DNA from 2 places in the Dongia soli genome. Region 1 is predicted to be linked to the other one. Evidence: predicted binding sites of a transcription regulator. Region 1 holds the regulator's gene; the other holds the start of a gene.

Region 1 (5,354 bases):
TGAACGCGTGCTGAGCGACAAGCAACTCGGCTGGTTCGACAAATTGCAGTCCGGGGGGCGTGTCCACTACGCCTTCAACCTCGACTTCCTGACCTCCGGCGACAGCCGCGAGCCGGAACAGGCGGGTATCCTGGGCGCGCTGATCGGCTCGCTGCTGACCATGATCACCACGATCGTCCTTGCCTTGCCGCTGGGTGTGATGAGCGCGATCTATCTCGAAGAATTTGCGCCGAAGAACCGCATCACCGATATCATCGAGGTCAATATCAACAATCTCGCCGCGGTACCGTCGATCGTCTTCGGCCTGCTCGGCCTGGCGGTTTTTCTCGGCTTTTTCGGCCTGCCGCGATCGGCGCCGCTGGTCGGCGGCCTGGTTCTCTCGCTGATGACCCTGCCCACGGTGATCATCGCCACGCGGACCGCGCTGAAAGCCGTGCCGCCATCCATCCGCGAAGCGGCCTATGGCATCGGTGCCTCTCAGCTCCAGGTCGTGCTGCATCACGTTCTGCCGCTGGCCACACCGGGCATCATGACCGGCGCAATTATCGGTCTCGCCCGTGCCTTGGGCGAATCCGCGCCGCTGCTGATGATCGGCATGGTCGCCTTTATCGTCGATGTCCCGCGCTCGATCGTCGATCCCTCGACGGTGCTACCGGTGCAGGTCTATCTCTGGGCCGACAGCCCCGAGCGCGCTTTCATCGAGCGCACCAGCGCCGGCATCATGGTTCTGCTGGTTTTCCTTATCCTCATGAATGCGGCAGCGATTTTCGTGCGCCGCCGGTTCGAGCGCCGCTGGTAGGCGTGGGAGAGATGAAATGAACGACGCAACATCGAATACCGTGATGCGTTCAGGCCATCATGGCATGGCGCTACCGATGACTGCCGCGGGCAAGGAACGCCGGGCGCCGGCCAGCGAGGCCACCAAGATCCACAGCAAGGATGTCTGCGTCTTCTATGGCCAGAAGCAGGCGCTGTTCAATGTTGCCCTGGATATCCCCGAGCGCCAGGTGACGGCGTTGATCGGTCCGTCCGGCTGCGGCAAGTCGACCTATCTCCGCTGCCTCAACCGCATGAACGACGTTATCGAAGGCTGCCGCGTCACCGGCACGATCGCTCTGGATGGCGAGAACATCTATGAGACCAAGCTCGACGTCGTCATGCTGCGGGCGCGGATCGGGATGGTATTCCAGAAGCCGAACCCTTTCCCGAAATCGATCTATGACAATGTGGCCTATGGGCCGCGCATTCACGGCATGTCGCAAAGCAAGGCTGATCTCGACGAAATCGTGCATGGCAGCCTGGAGCGTGCAGGACTGTGGAACGAGGTCAAGGACCGCCTGGATTCGCCGGGCACCGGCCTTTCGGGCGGTCAACAACAGCGTCTTTGTATCGCCCGGGCAATCGCGGTGTCGCCGGAAGTCATTCTGATGGACGAACCCTGCTCGGCGCTCGATCCCATCGCGACGGCGAAGATCGAAGAACTGATCGATGAATTGCGCGAGAATTACACGATCATCATCGTCACCCATTCGATGCAGCAGGCGGCACGCGTCAGTCAGAAGACGGCCTTCTTCCATCTCGGCAACTTGGTGGAATGGGGCGAGACCGAACAGATTTTCACGAGCCCGCGCGACGAACGTACCCAGGGTTATATCACCGGTCGGTTCGGCTGATCGGCGGAGCGGAGAATAGTATGTCGACCAAGAGCACCGATCATATCGTCAAATCCTTCGACAGCGATCTTCAACATCTCAGCCAGGTCATCGCCGAAATGGGCGGTCTTGCCGAATCGCAGCTCAGCGCGGCGATCGATGCCCTGATCAAGCGCGACAGCGAATTGGCGGCGCGTGTTGTGCAATCCGACAAGCGTATCGACGACCTCGAACAGGAGATTGCCAATTTCACCGTGCGCATCCTCGCCCTGCGCCAGCCGATGGCGCAGGACCTGCGGGAAGTGATCGCGGCGATCAAGATCGCCTCCGATCTGGAGCGGATCGGCGATTATGCGAAGAACATCGCCAAGCGTGCGATCATCCTCAACCAGCAGAGCCCGGTACGGCCGGTCAATTCGATCCCGCGCATGGGGGCGATTGCCCAGCAGATCGTCAAGGGCGTGCTCGACGCCTATATCGAAAAGGATGCGGATCGCGCCCAGGCAGTCTGGCGTCGCGATGAAGACGTCGATGAAATGTATAACAGCCTGTTCCGCGAGCTTCTGACCTATATGATGGAAGATCCGCGCAATATCGGCGCCTGCACGCATCTGCTGTTTATCGGCAAGAACATCGAGCGTATCGGCGATCACGCCACCAACATCGCCGAAATCATCTACTTCCTCGTCCACGGCAAGAGCCTGGATGAATCGCGTCCGAAGGGAGATACAACAAATGTTGCAGTCGGCAACTGATCGTAACCGCCCGCCCATGAATTCACCGCGCGATGGCCAGAACGGCCAAATGACCCAACCGCTGATCCTCATCGTCGAGGACGAGGCGGCTCTCGTAACCCTGCTGCGCTACAACCTCGAACGCGAAGGCTTCCGTGTTCTGGAAGCCGGCAATGGCGAAGAAGCGCTGTTGCTGATCAAGGAACAGCGGCCCGATCTGGTTCTGCTGGACTGGATGCTGCCGATCCTCTCCGGGATCGAAATCTGCCGCCAGATCCGCCGCAGTCCGGAACATCGCCTGACCCCGGTCATCATGCTGACCGCCCGCGGCGAGGAGGCCGACAAGCTGCGCGGCCTCGAGGTGGGCGCCGACGATTACGTGACCAAGCCCTTTAGCCCCAGCGAGTTGGTGGCGCGGGTGCGGGCCGTGTTGCGGCGGGCCAAGCCGCAACCCCAGGGCGAGACGCTCAGCTACCGCGACCTGACGATGGATCTGATCACCCACCGGGTGCGCCGGACCGGCCGGGAAATCCATCTCGGGCCGACGGAATTCCGTCTGCTGAAGTTCCTGATGGAAAACCAGGGCCGGGTGTTCAGCCGCGAACAATTGCTGGATTCGGTCTGGGGCCGCGATATCTATGTCGAACCGCGGACGGTGGACGTGCATATCCGTCGGTTGCGCAAGGCGATCAATATCGACGGTGCGGCCGATCTCGTCCGCACGGTGCGCTCCGCCGGTTATGCTCTGGATGCGGAAGACTGACCGTCCCGATCGGCCAGTCGCCCCGCCTCCCTCCGTCCAGGCCATTTTCCGCCTCGTCTCGCTTGTCCTCGTAAAAGCGGCAAGAATGCCCCATAGTCCAACAGGAGCTATGGCCCGCTGCGGCTTGACGCTTCTGGGGATGGCGCAAGCCATGCCGATTTGCTATCCGCCACTAGTGGTTGCGGTGGAAGGGTGACTGGCCGGCTCTTCGGCGAAGCTTGTTAATATTTTTCCGCGAAGACCTCGGCGGTCCTGCATACCCCTGTGTTTACTGTGGCGAAAATCCGTTTATTCTGATGAAAGCAGCGACAAGCTGCCGTTAAGCAAACTGGGAAGGAGCCGTCATGCCGAAGAAAATTCTCTGCGCCGTCGATGGATCACACGAAGCCGATCGCGCGGCCGCTTGTGCGGCCGATCTGGCCAAGGATACCGGTGCGAAACTGACTTTATTGCATGTTAACCCGATCCCCGCGGATCGTATCGCCAAGACATATTTTTGGGATGAAGTCCTGCTTGGCGCCGTGGAGCGGCAAATTCATCAGCAGATTGGTAATGCCGCGAAAGTCGTCGCGGCGCGGGGCGGCGCGGATTTCGACACCGTCGTCGTCTCCGGTAACAGAGTGTCCTCGGCCATCAATTCCTATGCGGAAGAGAAGGGCTACGACCACATTGTCATCGCGACCGGCATTTCCAATGAGCTTGAGCGCATCATTCTCGGTTCTGTCGCGACCGATGTGATTTCCAAGGCGCATTGCCCGGTCACGGTCGTTCGCTGAATTCCCGTTCAAAGGTGCGCCAGTCTCCCTGGCGCACCCACTGCCTGGCAAAGTCACCAGGGTGGCTCGCCTGATCAGTGACGGAAATGCCGCATGCCGGTGAAGACCATGGCGAGGCCGGCTTGGTCGGCGGCGGCAATCACCTCTTCGTCGCGCATCGAACCGCCGGGCTGAATGACAGCCGTTGCCCCGGCTTCGGCGGCCGCCAGCAGACCATCGGCAAAGGGAAAGAAGGCATCCGAGGCGACCACGGATCCCTTGGCCCAGCTCTCCGCCGCGCCGGCAGCCTTGGCCGCTTCCGCCGCTTTCCAGGCGGCGATGCGGCTGGAATCGACCCGGCTCATCTGGCCGGCGCCGATGCCGACCGTGGCGCCATCCTTGGCATAGATAATGGCATTGGATTTGACATGTTTCGCCACAGCCATGGCGAACAGCATATCCGCCAGCTCACGCACACTGGGCACGCGCTTGCTGACCACTTTCAGCGCCGCTTCATCGATGCGGCCATTATCCCGGCTTTGCGCCAGAAAACCCCCGGCCAGGGTCTTGATGGCAAGGCCATGCGCCATCGGATCGGGCAGGCTGCCCGCTTCCAGCACGCGGAGGTTTTTCTTCTTCGCCAACACCGCGCGCGCCTCATCGCTCACTTTGGGCGCGATGATCACTTCGGAAAAGACCTGGCTGATGAGTTCGGCGGTGGCCGCGTCCAATGCGCGGTTGACGGCGATGATGCCGCCAAAGGCGCTGACCGTATCGCAGGCGAAAGCGCGCCGATAGGCCGTGGCGAGATCGTCATCCATGGCGACGCCACAGGGATTGGCATGCTTGATGATGGCGATGGCCGGCTGGGCGAACTCCGCCACCAATTCATAAGCGGCATCGGTGTCGTTGAGGTTGTTGTAGCTGAGTTCCTTGCCCTGCAACTGCACCGCCGTCGCGATGCCAGGGCGCCGCTCGGCGGTGGCATAAAAGGCCGCCGCCTGATGGGGATTCTCGCCATAGCGCAGGGTGTCGCGGCGCTGTCCGGCCAAAGTTAAACGGCTGGGAAAAGCCTGCTGTTCCTGTTCCGCCATCCAGGCGCTGATCGCCGCGTCATAGGCGGCGGTGCGGGAATAGGCATCCAGCGCCAAGCGCCGCCGCAGACCGAGGCTGGTCGCGCCGCCGAGGGCCGCCATCTCCGCCATGACCGGCGCGTAATCAGCGGGATCGGTGACCACGACGACGAAATCGTGATTCTTGGCGGCGGCGCGAATCATCGCCGGCCCGCCGATATCGATATTTTCGATGCAGGTCTCGCGATCGGCACCTTTGGCAACTGTCGCCTCGAAGGGATAGAGATTGACCACGACGAGATCGATATCGGCGATCCCGTGGTCGCGCTGCGCCGTCACATGATGATCGAGGTCGCGCCGCGCCAGGATGCCGCCGT
Region 2 (5,354 bases), on a different contig from region 1:
CTACGGTCAGCGGTATGACGGTGAACAGTGATTTCTTGAGCGCATGATAGTTCGCAGCGTAGACCGTGATATCGCCCAGATCCAAAGTTCCTGAGCCGTAGACCGTTGGCATCCGCCAAAGCAGGCCGAAATGCACGGCAAAGGCGCTTGCGAGAGCAAAAATGATCAGATGCGACGACCAGCCGCTTGCCGCCGCCGAGCTGTCGTTACCCCCAGAATTGAGGTCGCGTCGGATCTGAACGATCCGCAACAAAGGCAGTCCAAGTGCCAATGCCAAGATGAGATAGCTACTGCCGCCGGCAAACTGGACGAGGGCGCAGATAATGAGCCAGACGAGGATACCAAGTGGAAGGCTGATCATCTGGCGATCGATCACCGTCAAATTCCACGATGCCGGCGCAAACGTGAGAATGCCCAGGCCGGTGGCGAGGCCGCCGTAGAGAAGAATGAGGCCGAAGCCAACGTGTAGAAAGAGTGCCGGCAGCAAGCCTGGGGCCGACATGTCGACATACTTGCGATGGATCGGCGTTGCCAGACCTACATCCACTAAGACCAGCCTCACAATCAGGGCAGCGGCGATCAGCACGCACACTATTCCCAGAATGGTCCGGAGATTTTTACCTTGTCCGACTGATGCGGATGTCATCACATGATCCCATGTATCGTAATGGCGGTGTTCGATCGCTGCCTGGAAGATGCGGTTCTGGTTGCACGGTTATTGCTTCGGGGCCGTCGGGCGGGAAACGAAATGTGTCGACTTCGCGAAGACCACTAATACGCCGGGTAGTGAGACGGCGGTCGCCACAAGGCGAATGGCAATGCTCAACGCTAAGGCCTCTGCCGTGGGCCAGCCGAGGCTTACCAGGCAAAACGTGATGACTGATTCCTGCAGGCCGATGCCGTTGAATGACAGCGGGATCATTTGCACTGCCAGGAAGATCAGGACAACGCCGAAGACCGCGGCATAGCTGATCGCAGGTCCCTGTGCTTCGGCTAGGATGGCGATGGAAGCTGAGCCCACCATCAGCATGAGGAGTGAGACGAGCCAAGCCGCGGCAAAGACCGGCTTGATCGATAGTATGTCGGCAAAAAGGTCGAGGATCGCCTCTCGAAGGCGGAAGAGCCGCGCTTTGAACACTGCAGACCATTTAAGCGTCCAAAATACAGCTGCTAGGCCAAGGCCAAGAGTGCTGATCGCGACAGCGAGCCATAAGATGCATTGCAGGATGAGCGGGCGCAACGGTTCAAGCCCGTCGATCAGAAGCAGGCAAGGCAAGGCTGTAACCAGGGCCATCACAGCGGCAAGGCGATTGAGAACAAGGCCGCTCAAGGTGTGTGTCAGTGGATAGCGATGTCGCTTAAGGGAGGCAGCGATAACGGCGTCGCCGCCGATCGTGCTAGGCAGAAAATTGCTGGCGAATAGGCCGAGCCAACTAAGGGCGATGGCGCGCCGGTAGGGAATATCAACCCCGAGGGCGCGCAGAATGATGCCGACCCGATAGGCGCCGAGTAAATGGCTAACGCCCAGCACACCAAGCGATGCCGCACCGGTCATCAGCGACAGGTTTCGGGTGGCCCTCCCCAGATCTGCCGCCGACACGGATTGGGCCAGATGCATGATCAGCGCTGCCGAAACGGCGATCTGTATGCCGATGATTAGCCACTTTTTCAGGTCGCCGGGCATTCGCCTATTGCCGCCGTCTCTCTGTCGCTATTGAGGCCCTTAACTCAACGGAGAGTGTCGGGTAATCGCTGCGATACAAAACCAGTTGCCGATTTCTACCGCGAAACGGCTTTTTGTCTATCCATCACTTTTGCCCGGCACCGTTATCTGAGGTACGCCCCTGATGAACAAAGGCTGGCGGTTAGGCCAGCCTTTGTGGTTTTCGGTGATGGTTGAACCGTGTTATGCCGCCTCCGACTTCCGGTGATAGGCAACGTGGCAATGTTCGCCGCAATAGGGACGGCCGGGTTCGGCGGGCTCGCCGCAGAAATGGAAGCCGGGTTGCTTCGGATCGCCGACCGGCCAGGAACAGCTCTTGCTGCCGCCATGGGCGCGGCTCGGCTGGGGGTGGCGGGCAACCGGCAGATCCGCCTTGTTCCGCATCTCGGGCGTGGGGCGTGCCGAGGGGGCCGCCGGCTGCGAAGCGCCGGCAGCGGCGTTGCTGATGCCAGCGGCCGAGGCGGTATTGCCCAGCGGCGATGGCGCCATTGGGGAAGTGAGTGCGGGCCGCGCCGTCCGTTCCGGTCGGTCCTGGCGCGCCGTTGCTGCCTTGCGGCGCGGTTGGGCGGTGCTACCGCTGCCGGCCTCGCGTTTGATCGGCGAGGGACGTCCCGTCAGGCCGAGGCGATGGGCCTTGCCAATGACGGCATTGCGGGTGATACCGCCAAGAATAGCGGCAATCTGGCTGGCGGTCTGGCCCTGGCCCCAAAGCTTGCGCAAGGTTTCAATCCGCTGTTCGGTCCATTCCATGGCGTGCCTCCTTATAATTACTCGGTGCGTGCCGCGAGATGTTGTGTGGAAGCTATTTCACCCCACAACATCCGGGGAGGCAAGTGCCGCCACGCAGAATCTTGTGGATAGCTCGTGGTTATCCGCAAGATTTTGATGAAGACGCCAGTAATTGTGGTTAAAGCTTAGTCAACAACAGCCAATTGACGTGCAAGCACTTCGATGATGTCACTTAATAGCCGGCTCGAGGCAAGCTGCCGGTTTCGCGACAACAGGACGTAATTGGCGTCCCGATCGCCTTTAAGGACAACTTTATTGACGGAAAAGAGCGGGTGTTCCTGGCTGCGGCGGTAAATCGAGAACACCGCCATATTGCTGCGATGGTCGATGGCGTAATCACGCCAGAGCCCCCGGCTTACCTGAAGGCTGTAGATCGACAGCAATTGGGCCAAGTCCTCGCGGCTGAAAAAGACCCGCCGGCCCTTGCGTTGGTAGTCTGCAAAAAGTACCAGTTGCGCCATCTGCCTCCGCGACCACCAGACGCTTTGATATAGCGCTGCAGCGCCCCTTTAGAGGATGCTAAAAGCGCTCGGTGCCGCTGCGCAAGCTGCAAAACGTGCCGCAGAATCAGCACCTCATTCGCGATGCCGTGATCAGTTTTCACCAAATTGCCACATGCCGTCCAGATTGGTAACGGTCCGCGCCCGAAATCCAATGCCGGCCGCGTCAATGGACGCGGATTTCCGGGCTCGCTGTCGGATCGGGGTTGTCATAGCACCAGACTTCGCCGATCGTCCGATAGCAATAGGCGGCGTTATCGCGCCTTTCTGCCGCCTCCATCTGCGCCAGTTCGGCCGAGCTGAGGCAATATTTGCCCGTCTGCTGGTAGCGCAGGATATTGCAGTCTTGGCCGGTTACCAGGGAAGCCAGATGGTCGGAGGCGGTCTTGCCGGTCTGATTCAGGCTGCTGCCTTCGACCAGGCCGTAGACCGCGGCGCCGGTGGTGAGCTGGCAGCCGCTGAGGGCCAAAAAGGCCCCGATGCCGAGCACAAATACAAGGGCCGGGGCCGGCTTGGTTGTTAAGGCATTCCCTCCCGGGTTTGCGCGCCCGTCTTGTCGATATGGCGTGGTCATGAACGATCCTTCCGGGCAGTACGATGGTCGATAGTGATTGCTCGGAGCTTAAAGCAAAAACCGTTCCAAATTTCTAAATAGGCTGCTGATTCCGTTACCGACCGATCCGACCGATACTTTCCCCCGCTCTTTGGAAGCCGCCGGCAGAGGCATTCTGCGATTTTGACGATTGCCAGCTATGCCGCTATGTTAGCGCGCAAATTTCCAACCAGACCGACCCCGGCCATTCCCAGAAGCCGGTGGCGGTAAGGCAAATGAGATAGCTGCCGGGCACGGCAGTCCTAAGAGGTTTCAGGCGTGACTGACATTTTCAATGAGATCGACGAGGAGTTACGGGCGGACCAGGCGCGTGCCTTCTGGCGGAAATACGGCAATTACGTGATCGGCGCCGCGCTTCTTGCGGTGCTGGCGGCGGCCCTGTGGTGGGGATGGCAGCGATACGATGATTACCGGCGTCAAAAGGCCAGCGTCGAATTTCTCGAAGCTGTGCAACTGCAGCAAAAGGATGAAAAGGCCGGTGCCGCGGCGCTCGACCGGGTGGCGGCCCAGGGCGGCGGCTATGGTCTGCTAGCCCGCTTTCAACTCGCGAATAATGCATTGGCCAGCGACCCGGCCCGGGCGGCCGATTTGCTGGCGGCGATTGCGGGCGATCAGTCGGTCGATCCGGCGGCACGCCAACTGGCGGCGGTCCAAGCCGGGCTGATGAAGTTGCAGGCTAACAAGCCGGCCGATGCGCTGGCCCTGGTACAGCCACTGGCGGTCGAAGGGAATGCCTATCGCCTCTCGGCGCTGGAAGTGTCGGGCCTCGCCCAACTGGCGGCCGGCGACAAGGACAAGGCACGGGACACGTTTACCCAGTTGCAGCAGCTGGCATCGGCCCCTGGCGCGGATAGCCCGGCAATGGCCATGCGAGCGCAGCAGATGCTGGACCGCCTGCAAAAATAGGATCGCGGCCAAGGCTGGTGAGATTTGGCCATGGCAATTGGCCCCTCTCGGCAGCCGGGCGAATGCGTGGACATGCCGTCCCGAGATGGCCGACCGAGGCTATCTCATCGGCGATAAATAAGCCGGCGGGCGGACATCGCTGGCCGTTAGATAGGGAATTGGCGACCAGATGGGCGGCGTTATGAAGCGAATGACAGGGCAAAATAGCCAGCCGGCTTTGGACGGCACCTTTTCGGGCAGATGGCGGGTGTTCATCCGCGCCGGCCTGTTGGGAGCTGCCGCACTGACGGCCTTGGCCGCCTGCGACAAATCCAAGACGCCATTGCCGGGCGAGCGGGTTTCGGTATTGCAGCTCGACCGCAGCCTCAGCGCCGATGAATCCCTGGCGGATGTGCAGGTGCGTCTGCCGAAGCCTTACTTGAACAAGGATTGGTCGCAGGCGGGCGGCCAGCAAAGCCATGCCATGTATCATCTGCAAGCGAGCACCCAGCCCTTGCAGCGCATCTGGTCGACCAGTGTCGGCTCCTCTGCCAGCGATGACAATCGAATGTTGGCGGAGCCAGTTGTCGCGGGCGGCATCGTTTATACGATGGATGCCGACTCCGAGGTCTCGGCGGTTGATGCGAAAAGCGGCGACCGCTTGTGGCGGGTCGATTTGACGCCAGATGAAGAGGACGATGATCTGTTCGGCGGCGGACTCGCCGTGTCCGAGGGCAAGGTGGTGGTGACAACACCCTTCGCCAAGGTTTTCGCGCTTGATGCCAAGAGCGGCAAGACGATTTGGGAAACATCGGCACCGTCGCCGATGCGCTCCGCTCCTGCG

Evidence for each region. The regulator PhoB, encoded in region 1, activates phosphate uptake and scavenging genes when phosphate is short. The targets are predictions, from matches to a motif close to TNTCATAAAACTGTCA.
Region 2: the regulator PhoB is predicted to act here: its motif matches at 3,111-3,126, upstream of SMD27_RS14480 (DUF2794 domain-containing protein).

What each region holds. Positions count from the first base shown of each region.
Region 1 covers NZ_JAXCLW010000001.1:738,799-744,152, reverse strand. The annotation lists gene pstA (phosphate ABC transporter permease PstA) at 1-799, shown strand, start outside; gene pstB (phosphate ABC transporter ATP-binding protein PstB) at 816-1,673, shown strand; gene phoU (phosphate signaling complex protein PhoU) at 1,694-2,407, shown strand; gene phoB (phosphate regulon transcriptional regulator PhoB) at 2,457-3,149, shown strand; gene SMD27_RS03310 (universal stress protein) at 3,494-3,925, shown strand; gene purH (bifunctional phosphoribosylaminoimidazolecarboxamide formyltransferase/IMP cyclohydrolase) at 4,000-5,354, opposite strand, start outside.
Region 2 covers NZ_JAXCLW010000003.1:502,658-508,011, reverse strand. The annotation lists gene SMD27_RS14495 (hypothetical protein) at 1-646, opposite strand, end outside; gene SMD27_RS14490 (lysylphosphatidylglycerol synthase transmembrane domain-containing protein) at 716-1,684, opposite strand; gene SMD27_RS14485 (GcrA family cell cycle regulator) at 1,907-2,473, opposite strand; gene SMD27_RS14480 (DUF2794 domain-containing protein) at 2,638-2,973, opposite strand; gene SMD27_RS14475 (hypothetical protein) at 3,179-3,586, opposite strand; gene SMD27_RS14470 (tetratricopeptide repeat protein) at 3,884-4,531, shown strand; gene SMD27_RS14465 (outer membrane protein assembly factor BamB family protein) at 4,722-5,354, shown strand, end outside.